One region of the Methylobacterium sp. UNCCL125 genome, then DNA from elsewhere that is predicted to be linked to it. Evidence: predicted binding sites of a transcription regulator. Region 1 holds the regulator's gene; each other region holds the start of a gene.

Region 1 (3,901 bases):
GCGAGATCGCCGACGGTCTCCAGCCCCTTCGCGCTGCCCTGCCCGGCCTTGCCGATCGTGGCGGCGGCGGCGACGAGGATCGCGCCCATCACGCATTGCGAGACCACCGCACCCACGAGTGTGTCGAGCCGCGAGCGCCGCGCGTGCTCCCAGCCCAGGCCCTTATCGACGATCGCCGACTGCTGGTAGAAGATCATCCACGGCATGATCACCGCGCCGATATTGGCCGCGATCAGCACCCGGAACTGGCCGTCGCCCAGCGGCATGTGCCCGAAGGAGGCGACGATCTCGGGCAGGTTCGGCCGCGCCGCGACGGCGAGCCCGACGAAGACCAGCTCGAACAGGCCGACCACGATCGCCACGACCTCGACGCGCCGGTAGCTCCCGGTGAAGACGAGCCCCAGGAGCAGGCAGGCCGGCAGGCCGAGGCTCACGAGCCGCGGCACCCCGAACAGGTCCCCGATGCCGGCGATGCCGGAGAATTCCGTGACGATGGCGCCGATGCCGGCGACCACGAGGCCGCCGTACGAGATCCAGGCCCAGGCCGGCCCGTAGCGCTCCCGGATCAGCGCGCCGTGGCCGCGTCCGGTGGCGGTCCCGAGCCGCACCGTCAGCTCCTGGACGACGTACAGGATCGGCACCAGCAGGATCTGGAGGAGCAGGAGCGAATAGCCCCAGCGCGCCCCGCTCTGGGCCGCCGTGATGAGGCTTCCGACATCCGTATCGGCCAGCATCACCACGAGTCCCGGGCCTGCGGCCTTGAGGTAAGCGGACAGGCGAGGCAGGGAAGCGCTGGGCACGGCTCGGGAACAGTCCCGCGCACGGCCGGTTCCGGCGGGCGCCTGCGGCGTTTTCCCGGGGCAGGCGGGAGGGACATGTGATGGCGGAGAGCACGGATCGGGGCTCCGGCTGGAGCCTGCAGGCGACCGCCGTGCCCGACGGGGTGCGCCTGGAACTCGCCCTGGCCGACCTCGGCGGCGCGCCGGTCACCGCCGCGATCGTTCTCGACCGGGCGGAAGCCCGGGCCTTCGCACGCGCCCTGCTCGCCGCCGCCGGCGACGCGGCGGAACGGACCTTCCCGAAGCCGGGCGCCTGACGGCGCGCCGCCGGTCGGTCAGCGGGCGAGACCGGGATTGCGGCCGGGCAGGCGGGGGACCACGGTGCCACGCTTCTCGATCGGCGTGTCGCAGGCGTAGGCGAACTCGGTCTTCAGCGGATCGAACACGGTCTCGCCGGTGATCCGGCAATCCTCGCGCACGGTCTCGTCGAGATAGGCCCGGGCGGCGGTGCGGAAGCGCTTCACCCGGGTGGCGTCCGGCTCCGGATCGATCCGGGCCTCGCTCAGGTTGCAGCCGGTATATTCGCGCAGGGCGTTCGAGACGATCAGCATCCGGCGCATCTGCCGGTTGTCGTAGACCTCGTAGGGCTCCTTGCAGCCGATCGTCACCACCTGGGGGGTGAGCGCCACGTAGTTCCGCGAGATGTAGGAGAACCCGGTGGTGCAGCCGGCGAGGCCGAGGGCGGCGAGGCCGAGGGGCAGCAGAGCTGCGGGTCGTCGCATCCTCGTCATCCCAAGAGGGTCCCAGCCCGCGGCCCGGATCCGCCGCCTTCCCGGCGGGGCGCCGCGGTGCATTGAAACGGCTCCGCTTGCGCCGTCAATGCGTTTCTCGACCTTGCTCCCGCGAGCGCGGAGCGACGCGCCAAGCGTAGCGGTGCCGCCCTTGCGGAACACTTGCGGAACGTTTAACCTGTTCGTGATTTGTTTCAGAGACCGTCACGGGGCGGTCTGCCAAGCCGCGAGTCCCCCTTCGATGCTCACGCGCAAGCAGCTGGACCTCCTGCGTTTCATCCAGAGCCGGATGCAGGAATGCGGCGTCCCGCCGTCCTTCGACGAGATGAAGGACGCCCTCGACCTCAAGTCGAAATCCGGCATCCACCGGCTGATCACGGCCCTGGAGGAGCGCGGCTTCCTCCGGCGCCTGCCGAATCGGGCGCGCGCCATCGAGGTGATCCGCATCCCCGAGAGCCTGAGCCAGACGGCCCCATCTTCGGCCCCATCTTCGGCCCCGGCCGAGCCGCGCCGTTTCACCCCGAGCGTGGTCGAGGGCGGCAAGTCCAAGCATCCGCCGGCCCCGGCCAGCACACGGATGATCGACGACGCCGGTCGTGCCATTTCGATCCCGGTGATGGGCCGGATCGCCGCCGGTACGCCGGTCTCGGCGATCCAGAACCAGAGCCATGCCATCACCCTGTCGCCGGACTTCGTGGCCGGCGGCGAGCACTACGCCCTGGAGGTGCGCGGCGACTCGATGGTCGAGGCCGGCATCCTCGACGGCGACCTCGTGGTGATCCGCAAGCAGGACACGGCCAATACCGGCGACATCATCGTGGCGCTGATCGACGACGAGGAGGCGACGCTCAAGCGTCTGCGCCGCCGCGGCTCCTCGATCGCCCTGGAGGCCGCCAACCCGGCCTACGAGACGCGTGTCCTCGGGCCCGACCGGGTCCGGATCCAGGGCCGCCTCGTCAGCCTCGTCCGCCGCTACTGAAGCGGCTCGGCCGGCGCGTCGCCGGGGGCGAGGTCCCCGCCCGACGCATCGGTTTCCGGAGGCGTTGTCGCCCCGTCGTCAGAGGCGCGGGCCTCCGCGGAGGGCGCGGTGACCGGTTGTGGCGGCACCGACCCGTGTCCCGAGCGTGGTCGCCAGGGCACGGCGCGGCCATCGGCCCGGGCGTGATGGGCGACGAAGCTCTCGCCTTCGGACCTGAGGGCGACGGCGCCCTGGGCGGACAGGACGCGCCGGTCGATCACCAGGGGGCTGGTGCAGGTCGGAGGGGCCACGAGGCCCGTGATCAGCACCGCGGCGCGGGCGCAATCCTCCGGGAAGGCCCGCCGGTCCCGGACCAGGGCGACCGCCCGTCCGTCCGGCAGGCGCGCGGTGCATCCGAGCCGGTCACAGCGGCCGCCGCCCGATCGGACGATCAGTCCCCCGGCTCCCCGTCCGTCGCCGTCCGCCTTCAGCCATTGTTCGAGGACGAAGCCGGACGGACTGCCGAGGGCCGCAAGCCGTCCGTCCGGCCCCCGCACCGCGGCTCCCGCGCCCTGCCGATCGACATAGAGGTCGTAGCGGTCGGGTCGGGCCGCGACGACGAGTCCAAGCAGGATCGGCGGCACGGCGAGCCAGCGCAGGCGGGAGGCCGGTAACGTCGCGAGCAGCAGGCCCGCGGTCAGCAGGAACAGCGCCGCGGTGCCGAAGGCCGGCACGACCACGATGGCCCGCTCGAACCCGGCGATCCACTGGGAGACGGCGAGCATGCCCCCCACCGCCTGACCCATCAGCCACCAGATCGGGCGGTCGAGGGCGAAGGGATAGGCGAGGATCCCGATCACCGCGGAGGGCATCACCACGAGGGAGACGAGCGGCAGGGTCAGGGCGTTGCCGACGAGGCCGAAGGGCTGGATCGTCTGGAAATGGTAGGTGGCGAAGGGTGCGGTCGCGACCTGCGCCACCAGGGTCGTGGCCAGGGTCCCGGTGACCGCCGAGAGGCCGGTGCCGACGAGCCGACCGAGCCGGCCCGCCCCGGGGCGCACGAACAGCCGCCCGTCGATCAGCCGCGCGCAGGCGATCAGCCCGGCCACGGCGCCGAAGGACATCTGGAAGCTCGGGCCGAGCAGGCCCTCCGGCTCCCGGGCCAGGGCGATCAGCGCCGCGAGGGCGAGGTTGCGCATGGACAGGGCGGGCCGGTCCACCAGGATCGCGCCCAGCATGATCAGGGTCATGATCAGCGAGCGCTCGGCGGCGATGTCCCAGCCCGAAAAGGCGCAGTAGGCGGTGACGCCGACCATGGCGAAGCCGGCCGCGATCTTCTTGATCGGCCAGAGGAGCGCGCAATGGGGGACCAG
Region 2 (3,901 bases), on a different contig from region 1:
ATGGCCTTGCCGGCGAGTTCGTTCTCGATGAGCGCCTGGACGTCCTGGGTGCGGCGGCCGGCGACCTTGATGCGGCCGGCGTAGGGCACCGAGATGGCGCCGTCGCGCCCGACGGGCTGCTCGGGGATGAGGGCGGACTTGGAGCCCGCCGAGAAGCGGTCGGCCACCAGCGGCCCGGAGAACAGGCCGCCCGACCCGGCTTCCCAGATCGAGACCGAGACCATGTCGCCGACGCCGATCACCGGCTCCGAGGAGGGACGGTGGTCGCCGAAGGAGGCGAGCAGGCTGTCCAGCGGCCGGCCGCGCAGGGCCTCGACCACCGAGGGCGTGACGTCGATGATCTCGTAGCGGGCGAGCAGGCCGCCGTCGGCGGTGGCCACCTCCGCCCCCGCCTGGATCGCGCTCGCCGTCGGACCCGCCGCAGGCAGGTACGTGCAGCCCGACATCGCCGTGACGGCGAGCAGGACAAGGGGAAGTTTGCGCATCCAGATGTTGCCCATCGGTATTGCCGAGCCCGTGCCTAGCCCATGGCGGCCCAGGTGTCCGTAGCGGGTGAGCCACACTCCGGCCGGCACGGCCAAGACTGCGAAGTCATCCTCGTTAAGCACAGCTTTTTCGGGGCATAGAGACGACGAATGCCGGGCGTTCGCCCGCGGTCGCAATATCGAGATACAAATCGGGACGTCATCAGCGGCCGCACATTGGCCGCTCCAGCCCAATGGCCAAAAATCCCGCGACCGATCGGCTCAATTTCCCTGCGTGACCGCCGCGGTGATGTCGCCGTAGACGACGCTGACGCGGGACACGTAGTACCGGATGCTGCCGACGGCGACGAGGAAGATCATGCCGCCGAGCAGGGCGTATTCCATTGCCGTGGATCCGTGGACGTCGCGGGCGAACCGTACGGCCTCGGCACGAATCCGATCCGTCAAGCCGAACGCCGTCGGAATCCGCACCGCACGCCGTCCTGCTTCGCCGCCGCCCGGCTCATCCATGGTCGAACGTGCCTTCTCAGTCCCGCTGCCCGCGCGGCCTCACGCGCTGCATGGGGCATAACCTCTCGCCATTGCCGCCGGCTTAACGAGGTGTTCGAAACAGGCCACCTTGTCCATTCCGGCCGGGATACGCCGCCCGGACGTAGACGGCGGCGGGCGCGCCCGGGGGAAACGCGCCCGGCTTGGCTCAGGCGTGGCCAGCCTTATGGCGAAGGTCGTCGATCCGCTTCGAGGCTTCGGCCTTGTCGAGGTCAGGATCGAACGCCGCCGGCTCCTTGGCCTCTTCCGAGAGCGTCTTCAGATAGGAAGCCTGCGCGCCGGTCATCGGCTCGCCGCCAGTCGTCCACTGATCCGGGTCCTTGATCTGGTTCGACACGTCCTTCGGGTCGGTCTTGGGGTTCTCCGTAGCGTCCTGATTTGATCCGGTACCCCGGCCGGCCTTCGGTGTTGCCTTCGCGGTTGTGCTAGCCATGCGACTCATGTTCCCTAAATGTTCGGCGTCTGCGGGGTGAACGCGCCCGGCCGCGCCGCGGTTCCTGCGGGCGCCGCGGCCCGTTTGCATCCCAGGCGATCTTCCCTTCTGGAAACCCGCTCCTATTGATGTGAGGGGCAGCGCCCCGACGCGCCTCGGAGCCAGGGTGGTCCGGATGACGTCCCAATCGGAGCCGGCGCCGGATGCCGGAACGGCCGCCGCCGGTCAGGTGCTCGTTGTCATGGGCGTCTCGGGTTCCGGGAAGAGCACCGTGGCGGCGCTGATCGCCGAGACGCTTGGCTGGATCTTCGTGGACGGCGACAGCTTTCACACGCCGGAGCACGTGGCGAAGATGCATGCGGGCCTCGCCCTCGACGATGCGGATCGCGCGCCCTGGCTGGCCCGGATTGCGACTTGGATCCAGCAGCGCCTCGACGCTGGCGAGTCGGGCGTGGTGGCCTGTTCGGCCCTCCGCCGCGCGTACCGGGACGTTCTCACCCGCGGGAGCCAGCGGGTTCGCCTCGTCTATCTGGACGGCGACCGGACCCTGATCGCGCAGCGCCTCGCCGAGCGGCAGGGCCATTTCATGCCGCCGCGTCTCTTGGACAGCCAGTTTGCGGCCCTGGAGATTCCGGGGGCCGATGAACACCCGATCACGGTCGGCATCCGCGAATCGCCCGAGGCCATTGCCGACCGGGTGGTCGCGGAACTCGCGGCCGAAATGCGCCGGGATACGGTTGGGAAGTGAGCGGATGATTGCAGGATCCGGCAAGGCTTCGGGCATCGACCTGGTGATCTCGGACGTCGATGGAACCCTGGTGACCGGCGACAAGCGCCTGACCGAGGCGACGGTCACGGCCGTCCGGCGGCTGAGAGCGGCCGGCATCGGCTTCAGCATCGCCTCGGCCCGGCCGCCGATCGGGCTGCGGAATCTGGTCGCCGAACTCGAGCTCGACCTGCCGATGGGGGCGTTCAACGGCGCGAGCGTCGTGCGGCCGGACCTCTCGACCATCGAGGAACGGACCATCCCCGAGGCGGCGGCCCGGTCGGCCCTCGACCGGCTGTTGGCCGAGGGACTGGACGTCTGGGTCTTCGCCGAGGGGGCGTGGTGGCTGCGCGATCCGGAGGGTCCCTATACCGACCTCGAACGCCGCACGATCGACGCGGAGCCCCGCGTCGTCGCCGATCTCCGCCCACTCATGGGGAGCGCGGCCAAGATCGTCGGCGTCAGCCGCGACCACGCCCATCTGGCAGCCTGCGAAGCCCGGATCGGGGCGGCCCTGGCCGGTCAAGCCACCATCCACCGTTCGCAGAAATACTACCTCGACGTGACGCCACCCCATCTTGACAAGGGGCGATTCGTCACCTGGATGAGCGCGCATCTCGCCATCCCGCCGGAGCGGATCGCCACCTTCGGCGACGCCGGCAACGACCGTCCGATGTTCGCGCAAAGCGGATTCTCCGTGGCGATGGGCAATGCCGAAGCGGCGGTGAAGGCGGCTGCGCGCGCGGTCACCGACAGCAACGACGCGGACGGCTTCGCCCATGGGGTCGAGCGCTTCCTCCTTCCCTGACCGCCCGGCCGCCGCCCCGGGCATCCCTTTGGATCGCCGCGCCGCCGCGTGACGCGCCGCTGTGGCACGCGGATCACAAACGCTCCCGACACCCCGGCCGCCCACAGGCTGCCGAACCGGGGCCGCTTTCCGGCCTCATTTCCCCGTGACCTAGCTTGACCACAGAACAAGCAGCACCGGGTCTCGGAATGCATCGCCTCATCCTGGCCGTCGTCCTCGCGGTCGTGCCCGCAGCCGCCTTCGGGCAGAGCGCGCACGACAATATCGACGCGTTGATCGAGCAGCAGGCCAAGGCGAACGGCGTGCCGGCAAGCTTCGTTCACGCCGTCGTCAAGCGCGAGAGCAACTACAATCCGCGGGCCAAGGGCGGCAGCGCCCTCGGCCTGATGCAGATCAAGCACGCGACTGCCCGCAGCCTCGGCTACACCGGCGATGCGGCCGGCCTGTACGATCCCGAAACCAACCTTCGCTACGGCGTAGCCTATCTTGCCGGCGCCTATCGGACCGCCAAGGGCAATCTCGGCCAAGCGTATCAATACTATAACCGCGGCTACTACTACGCAGCCAAGCGCCAGGGCATTTCCACGGAAGTCGCCGCGGTGGTGGCGCCCGTCGCGGCCTCGGCCAGCGCCCTGGCGAGCCTGTTCAGCGGCGGCGCCGCCGAGACCCGGAACACCGCGGCGGCCTCAGCCCTGGCCTACGCGCCCACCGCGGCCGCAGTGGCGGAGGTCCCGACCGAGGCCGTCGAGGTGCCGCTGCCGCCGCGTCGGCCGGCCGCCCTGGCCGGCACCACGATCGAGCTCGCCAGCCTGACCCTAGATCCCGCCGCGGCTTCAGCCGCGAATTCTGCGGCGACTCCG
Region 3 (3,901 bases), on a different contig from region 1:
TTGGCGGAGCCGCCGGCCGAATCGCCCTCGACGATGAAGATCTCCGAGCCCGCGGTGCCGGCGGCCGAGCAATCGGCGAGCTTGCCGGGCAGGCGGAGCTTGCGGGTGGCGCTCTTGCGGGCGACCTCCTTCTCCTGGCGGCGGCGCAGGCGCTCCTCGGCCCGGTCGATCACCCAGTCGAGCAGCTTGTTGGCCTGGGCCGGGGAGGCGGCGAGCCAATGGTCGAAGGCGTCGCGCACCGCCGTCTCGACGATGCGCTGGGCCTCCACGGTGGCGAGCTTGTCCTTGGTCTGGCCCTGGAACTCGGGCTCGCGGATGAAGACCGAGAGCATGGACGCGCAGGTCGCCATGACGTCGTCGGTGGTCACCGCGGTCATGCGCTTGGCCTGGTTCACGCGCTCGGCGTGCTCGCGCAGGCCCCGGAGCAGGGCGACCCGCAGGCCGGCCTCGTGGGTGCCGCCCTCGGGCGTCGGGATGGTGTTGCAGTAGGAATGCGAGAACCCGTCCTCGGCGACCATCCAGGCCACCGCCCATTCCAGCGACCCGTGCGAGCCCGGCTTGGTGATCTTGCCGGAGAACATCGCGTCGGTGACCAGCTCCTTGCCGTCGATGTCGCGGGCGAGATAGTCGCGCAGGCCGTCGGGGAAGCGGTGCACGGCTTCCGCAGGTACGCCCTCCAGCCCCTCGAGGAGGGCGGGGGCGCAGCGCCAGCGGATCTCGACGCCGCCGAACAGGTAGGCCTTCGAACGCGCCATCTTGAACAGGCGGCGCGGGTCGAATTTCAGCGAGCCGAAGATCTGCGCGTCCGGGTGGAAGCGGACCCGGGTGCCGCGCCGGTTCTGCACCCGGCCGATCAGCTCCAGCGCGCCCTGCGCGTGGCCACGGGAGAAGGTCTGGCGATAGAGGGTCTGGTTGCGCGCCACCTCGACCTCGAGGAGGTCGGAGAGCGCGTTCACCACCGAGATGCCGACGCCGTGCAGGCCGCCCGAGGTCTCGTAGACCTTCGAGTCGAACTTACCGCCGGCATGCAGCGTGGTCATGATGACCTCGAGCGCCGACTTGCCGGGAAATTTCGGATGCGGGTCGACCGGGATGCCGCGGCCGTTGTCGGTGACCACGAGGGCACCGGTCTCCTCCAGCTCCACCTCGATGAAGCTGGCATGGCCGGCCACCGCCTCGTCCATGGAGTTGTCGATCACCTCGGCGAAGAGGTGGTGCAGCGCCCGCTCGTCGGTGCCGCCGATATACATGCCGGGGCGGCGCCGGACCGGCTCCAGCCCCTCCAGCACCTCGATGTCGGAGGCGGTGTAGCCGGAATCGGGCTCGGCCGCTGCGAGCGCCGTCACGGAGGCCGTGGCGTCCAGGCGCCGTCGCTGCTCCGGCGCGCGAGACGGGGCTGTCGAGGCGGCCGCCTTGCCGCCCGGTCCGAAAAGGTCGCGGGCCGGATCGCTCACGCGCGGCCTCCGCGGGCGCGGCGCATCGGCCGGCTCGGATTCGCGCAGACGGGTCTTGGGTCGTGGAGCATGCGCCTTCATCCCCGCATGATAGCGGAACAAAACGTAAACATCAAAACCGTTCGCCCCCAGGCGACGCGGCCGCACCATCGCATGCTGCGGCGCCGCGAGCGAGGGCCGGAACCGCCCCGACCCCCGAAGGGGCCAGGCGGCCCGTCATCACGACGTTGCACAACGATGGGTTAAGGCTTTCCCGTGACCAGCCTGTTCGACCTCCACAGGCCGCCGCCTGAACAGACCGGGACGATCGACGTTGACGGCGGAGATAAATCTTGACCGTGGTCAGGGAGCCGCAGCCCATGAGCGATGCCGCGATCGAGGCCCGCCGCCTCACGTTGATCCGCTTCGAGCACGCGGCCGGCGCCGCCTTCGGCTGCGACGACGACGCGGCCGGCGTGCCGCCCGGCCGGGCGCTCATGAATTCCACCACGATCGCGCTGGCGACCTTCGCGACGGCGCTCGCGGCGACCATCACCTACCTCGTCTGAACCGGGCGGCCGGACCCGGAAACCGGGACGTGCATCCCGTTCTCCGCGTCGGTCTGCCCCTGTCTCCCGCCCCCGGGAGAGCAGCGGAGGACCGCGTGCCCGCCCTGGACACGGACCGGCGCGGCTGACGCGCCTTGCACCCGGCGAGCGGGTGAAGGCCGCCTGGACCTGTCTGCGTCAGCCGGCGCCCGTCTTCTTGGCCGCGGTCTTCTTGGCGGCGGGTTTCTTCGCTGCCGTCTTCTTGGCCGCCGGCTTGGCGCCGCTCGCCGCGCGCGTCGCGGTCTTCCGGACAGCGCCCCGTTTCGCCGGCTTGCCGCCGCCCGAGGCACGCTTGGCGTTGACCAGGGCGATCCCCTCGTCGAGCGTCAGCGCCTCGGCGCTCATGGTCTTCGGCAGCGTGGCGTTCACCTCGCCGTCGGTGACGTAGGGGCCGTACTTGCCGGCCTTCACCACGAGGTCGCGCCCGCTCGCAGCGTCCGTGCCGAGCGGCCGGCCGGGATCGGCAGCCGGACGGCCGCGGCCGCCGCCCTGCTCCTTGGCGACGATCAGGTCGATGGCGCGGTTGCCGCCGATCTCCAGCACGTCGTCGTCCTTGCCGAGATTGGCGTAGGTCTTCCCATGCTGCACGTAGGGCCCGAACCGGCCGAGATTGGCCAGGATCGGCTCGCCGGTCTCGGGGTGGCGCGCCACCTCGCGGGGCAGCGCCAGCAGGGCCAGCGCCTTCTGCAGGTCGACCGCCGAGGGACTCAGCCCCTTCGGCAGGGAGGAACGCTTCGGCTTCTCCGCCCCCTTCTCGGTGGAGGCCTCACCGAGCTGCAGGAACGGCCCGAATCGGCCGTCGCGCAGCGTCACCGGCAGGCCGGTGGCGGGATCGTCGCCCAGCACCCGGACGCCCGGCTGGCCGCCCTCGGCCGAGGAGCCGTCCCCCTCGCCCTCGACGCCCGAGGCCGAGAGCTGGCGGGTGTACTTGCACTCGGGATAGTTCGAGCAGCCGATGAAGGCGCCGAACTTGCCGAGCTTCAGCGACAATTGTCCGGTCCCGCAGACCGTGCAGGTGCGCGGGTTCGAGCCGTCGCCCTTGTCGGGGAAGATGTGCGGCCCGAGGAGGCCGTTCAGCGCCTCCAGCACGTCGGTGACGCGCAGCTCCTTGGTTTCGCCGATCGCCGCGGAGAAATCGCGCCAGAAGTCGCGCAGCACCGCCCGCCAGTCGATCTCGGCATTGGAGACGCGGTCGAGCTGCTCCTCGAGGTCGGCGGTGAAATCGTACTCGACGTAGCGCCGGAAGAAGCTCTCCAGGAAGCCCGTGACGAGCCGCCCCTTGTCCTCCGGCTGCAGCCGCTTCTTCTCGATCTTGACGTATTCGCGGTCGCGCAGCGTCTGGAGCACCGCCGCGTAGGTCGACGGGCGGCCGATGCCGAGTTCCTCCATGCGCTTCACGAGGCTCGCCTCGGAATAGCGCGGCGGTGGCTCAGTGAAGTGCTGGGTCGAGCTGATCCGCTCGCGGGTGAGCGGGTCGCCGGCCTTCATGGGCGGCAGGCGGCGGCTCTCCTCGTCCTCCTCGTCGTCCTTGCCCTCCTGGTAGAGGGTCAGGAAGCCGTCGAACTTCACCACCTGGCCGGTGGCGCGCAGGTCGATCTGACGGGGGCCGACCTTCGCCGTGACGTCCACGGTGGTCCGCTCCAGCTCGGCCGATTCCATCTGGCTCGCCATGGTGCGGGTCCAGATGAGATCGTAGAGCCGGGCCTGCTCGGGCTCGAGGTGGCGCGCCACCATCTTGGGCAGGCGGCTCATGTCGGTGGGCCGCACCGCCTCGTGGGCCTCCTGGGCGTTCTTGGCCTTGACGCTGTACTTGCGCGGCACGTCCGGCACGTAGCGGTCGCCGAACTCCTTGCCGATCAC
Region 4 (3,901 bases), on a different contig from region 1:
CGCGCTGGTGCAGGCCGATCGACGGCTCGTCCAGGACGTAGAGCACGCCGGTGAGGCCGGAGCCGATCTGCGAGGCCAGCCGGATGCGCTGGCTCTCGCCGCCCGAGAGGGAGCCGGAGCCGCGGGCGAGCGTCAGGTATTCGAGGCCGACATCCACCAGGAAGCTCAGCCGGTCGCGGATCTCCTTCAGGATCCGGACCGCGATGGCGTTCTGCTTCGCCGTCAGCTTCTCCGGCAGCTCCGAGAACCAGCGATGCGCCTCACTGACTGAGAGGGCCGTGACATCGGCAATGTCGGCCATGGCGACCTTCACGGCGAGCGCCTCGGGCTTCAGCCGCTTGCCGCCGCAGGCGGCGCAGGGCGTCTCGCTCATGAAGCGCCCGATCTCCTCCCGGACGGCGTCCGAGTCGCTCTCCTTGTAGCGGCGCTCCAGGTTCGGGATCACGCCCTCGAAGGGCTTGTTGACCGTGTACTTGCGCAACCCGTCGTCGTAGGCGAAGCGGATCGCCTGCTTGCCCGAGCCGTACAGCACGATGGCACGGGCCGTCTCCGACAGGCTCTGCCACGGGACGCTGGTCTTGAAGCCGAAATGCTCGGCCAGCGCCTCCAGGGTCTGGCCGTAATAGGGCGAGGTCGATTTCGCCCAGGGGCCGACGGCGCCGCGCTTCAGGCTCAAAGCGGGATCGGAGATGACCAGCTCGGGGTCGATCCGCATCTCGTGGCCGATGCCGCTGCAGGTCGGGCAGGCGCCGAACGGGTTGTTGAACGAGAACAGCCGGGGCTCGATCTCCGCGATGGTGAAGCCCGAGACCGGGCAGGCGAAGCGCGACGAGAAGGTGATGGTCCGGGGCGTCTCGCCCTCGGGGGCATCCGCGAACACGACCTCCGCGATGCCATCGGCCAGCTCCAGGGCCGTCTCGAAGGACTCGGCCAGCCGCGAGCCGATATCGGCCCGGACCACGATGCGGTCGACCACCACGTCGATGTCGTGCTTGAACTTCTTGTCGAGCTTGGGCACGTCGTCGATGGCGTAGTATTCGCCGTTCACGCGCAGGCGCTGGAAGCCCTTCTTCTGGTACTCGGCGATTTCCTTGCGGTACTCGCCCTTGCGTCCGCGGACCACGGGCGCCAGCAGGTAGAGCCGGGTCTTCTCCGGCAATTCCAGCACCCGGTCGACCATCTGCTGGACGGTCTGGCTCTCGATCGGCAGGCCGGTGTCGGGCGAGTAGGGGATGCCGACCCGCGCCCAGAGCAGGCGCATGTAGTCGTAGATCTCGGTGACCGTCCCGACGGTGGAGCGGGGGTTCTTGGAGGTGGTCTTCTGCTCGATGGAGATCGCCGGCGACAGCCCGTCGATCTGGTCGACGTCGGGCTTCGACATCATCTCCAGGAACTGGCGGGCATAGGCCGAGAGCGACTCGACGTAGCGGCGCTGCCCCTCGGCGTAGATCGTGTCGAAGGCCAGCGACGACTTGCCCGAGCCCGACAGCCCGGTGAACACCACGAGCTTGTCCCGGGGGATCGTCAGGTCGACGTTCTTGAGGTTGTGCTCCCGGGCCCCCCGGACCGCGATGACCCGCCGGTCATGGGCGCTCGCCGGCGCGGCGTCGAACAGGGCCGCCAGCTTGGCGTCGATCGCGGCCTCGGCGGCCGCCCCAGGGCGGGCGGGCTTTTCGGACTTCGCGCGGGTCGGCTTGGGCTGCGGGGCCGGGGCGGCGGTGGCGGCTTTCGGAGCCTTGGACGCCGTCTGCGCGGCGGCTGTCGGGGCAGCTTGGGCGGCGCCGGCGCGGCTTGCGGCACGACTTCCAGCTTGGGCTTTGGCCATGAGGGCGGCGGTCTTTCGAGGCGTCGACGCAGTCGGATCGGATCCGGATCGGATTCGCGCGCGGGCCAGCCGCCGCTCCGACACATGTCGAGCCCGAGGGGGCCGACGGCAAGGTGGGGCCGGCGGGACGCAGGTCCGTCATGCGCCGCCCTTGCTAGAACGAAACGCGTACGGCGGCAACCGCTCGGCGAACGAGCCGCCGCCCTTGCGCGCGCGGCAAAGCGTTCCGGCAGCGCCCGAGCGGGCGTCCAAGCGGGCGTGCAAGCGGGCGTCCAAGCGGGCGCGCGAGGGCGCCTGCGAGGAACCGGGCAAGTCGCCGACGCATGGGGCCGCCGGTGTCCCCTCCGGGCGCGCGGCACGGCGCGCGCGACGACGGCCCGGTGTTGCACCGCGGGAACCGAGGCCCCACGTCGCCGGGATCCACCCTCGGACTCGACTCCATCGACAGGTGCCGATGCCAGCGCTCGACCTGACCGACCCGGTCGCCCTCGGCGGGGCGGGGGACCGGAATGCGGCCCGCGGACAGAGCGTGTCCACGCGGCTGCTGTTCCTGATCGTGGGCATCGCCAACGCCACCTGGGCGCCCCTGGTGCCGCTGGTGCAGGACCGCGCCGGCCTCGACGCGGCGGGGCTCGGCCTGCTGCTCCTCACCTTCGGCATCGGCTCGATCCTGGCGATGCCGAGCGCCGGGGCGGCGGCTTCGCGGCTCGGTTTCCGGCCGGTCCTGCTCGCCGGCACGCTGGCGATCGGCCTCGCCCTGCCGGTGCTGGCCGTGGGCGATGGGCTCGTGCCGCTCACCCTGGCGCTGGTGCTGTTCGGCGCCGGGATGGGGGCGGTGGACTGCGTCATGAACCTGCAGGCCGTCGTGGTGGAGCGCGCCAGCGGGCGCCCGATGATGTCGGGCTTCCACGGCCTCTACAGTCTCGGCTGCATCCTGGGGGCGCTGATCGCCAGCGGCCTGCTGGCGGCCGGGCTCGGCGCGGGCTGGAGCGTGCTGCTCCTGGTCGCCGGGATCGCGGCCCTGTTCGCGGCCGCCTGGCCCGGGATCCTGCCGGCCGAGCGGGCAGGGGGGAGCGGAGGCCCCGCCTTCGCGCGCCCCCGGGGCGTCGTGCTGGTGCTGGGCCTGCTCTGCTTCGTGGTGTTCCTCACCGAGGGCTCGGCCCTCGACTGGAGCGCGGTGTTCCTGATCCAGCAGCGGGGCCTCGATCCGGCCTGGGCGGCGCTCGGCTACGCGGCCTTCTCGGTGACGATGACGGCGGGGCGCCTTGCCGGCGATCGGGTCGTGGCCCGGCTCGGGCGGCGGCCCGTGGTGGTCTTCGGCGGCCTCCTGGCGGCCGCCGGACTCGCGCTCTCGGTCCTGGTCCCGGCCTGGGAGGCGGCCCTCGCCGGCTACGCCCTGGTCGGGGCGGGCTGCGCCAACATCGTCCCGGTCCTGTTCACGGCGGCCGGCCGCCAGACCGCGATGCCCGCGCGCGTGGCGGTGCCGGCGGTGACGACGCTCGGCTATGCCGGGGTGCTGGCGGGCCCGGCGCTGATCGGCTTCGCCGCGCAGGCTTTGGGCCTGTCCGCCGCGCTCCTGCTCGTGGCGGCCCTGCTCCTCGCCGTGGCGGCGGCCGGGCGGTCCCTGCCGGTGTGAGGCTCACGCCTCGGCGTTGCGCGCCATGAAGGTGGCGGGGCTGCCGTCCTCCGGGTTCACGAAGACGATGTCGGTGGGCGCCCGCCGGGGGGTGTCGATCGCGAGGAACACCACCGGTTCCGCGGGATCGATCTCCGGCATGGCGTGGACCGTGCCCTTCTCGAAGACCAGGAGCTGACCGGGGCCGAATGCGGTCGCGGCGGCCGGGTCGCCCAGCCAGACCGTGCCCCGGCCCGACAGGCAGTAGAGGTACTCGTCGCAGGTGGCGTGGTAATGCGGCGGAGTCGGCCGGTAGACCCGGAACACCCGGGCGCTCGCGGCCTCCCGGTCGGTCAGATAGGTGTCGACCAGGAGGGTCTGGGCGCTGCCGGGCAGCGCCGCCGCCAGCGCCGCCACGTCGAAGATGCCGGTCCCCGCCGCGTCCGCCATCGCGTCCTCCT

What was found. The regulator LexA, encoded in region 1, represses DNA repair genes until DNA is damaged. The targets are predictions, from matches to a motif close to TGTTCNNNNTGTGTTCNG.
Region 2: a site for LexA is predicted at 1,476-1,493, ahead of BM396_RS31355 (DUF3072 domain-containing protein). Genes of this name have one in related genera too.
Region 3: a site for LexA is predicted at 1,549-1,566, ahead of parE (DNA topoisomerase IV subunit B). Genes of this name have one in related genera too.
Region 4: a site for LexA is predicted at 1,981-1,998, ahead of uvrA (excinuclease ABC subunit UvrA). Genes of this name have one in related genera too.

Annotation. Positions count from the first base shown of each region.
Region 1 covers NZ_FPBW01000019.1:68,611-72,511, forward strand. The annotation lists gene BM396_RS19720 (NRAMP family divalent metal transporter) at 1-800, opposite strand, end outside; gene BM396_RS19725 (hypothetical protein) at 881-1,096, shown strand; gene BM396_RS19730 (hypothetical protein) at 1,115-1,561, opposite strand; gene lexA (transcriptional repressor LexA) at 1,812-2,549, shown strand; gene BM396_RS19740 (ComEC/Rec2 family competence protein) at 2,543-3,901, opposite strand, start outside.
Region 2 covers NZ_FPBW01000066.1:5,100-9,000, reverse strand. The annotation lists partial or broken gene BM396_RS31365 (polysaccharide biosynthesis/export family protein) at 1-485, opposite strand, end outside; gene BM396_RS33765 (hypothetical protein) at 747-869, opposite strand; gene BM396_RS31355 (DUF3072 domain-containing protein) at 1,183-1,467, opposite strand; gene BM396_RS31350 (gluconokinase) at 1,643-2,215, shown strand; gene BM396_RS31345 (Cof-type HAD-IIB family hydrolase) at 2,220-3,041, shown strand; gene BM396_RS31340 (lytic transglycosylase domain-containing protein) at 3,230-3,901, shown strand, end outside.
Region 3 covers NZ_FPBW01000050.1:2,203-6,103, forward strand. The annotation lists gene parE (DNA topoisomerase IV subunit B) at 1-1,454, opposite strand, end outside; gene BM396_RS30040 (hypothetical protein) at 1,814-2,002, shown strand; gene topA (type I DNA topoisomerase) at 2,180-3,901, opposite strand, start outside.
Region 4 covers NZ_FPBW01000033.1:52,292-56,192, reverse strand. The annotation lists gene uvrA (excinuclease ABC subunit UvrA) at 1-1,825, opposite strand, end outside; gene BM396_RS26585 (MFS transporter) at 2,280-3,461, shown strand; gene BM396_RS26580 (cupin domain-containing protein) at 3,465-3,890, opposite strand.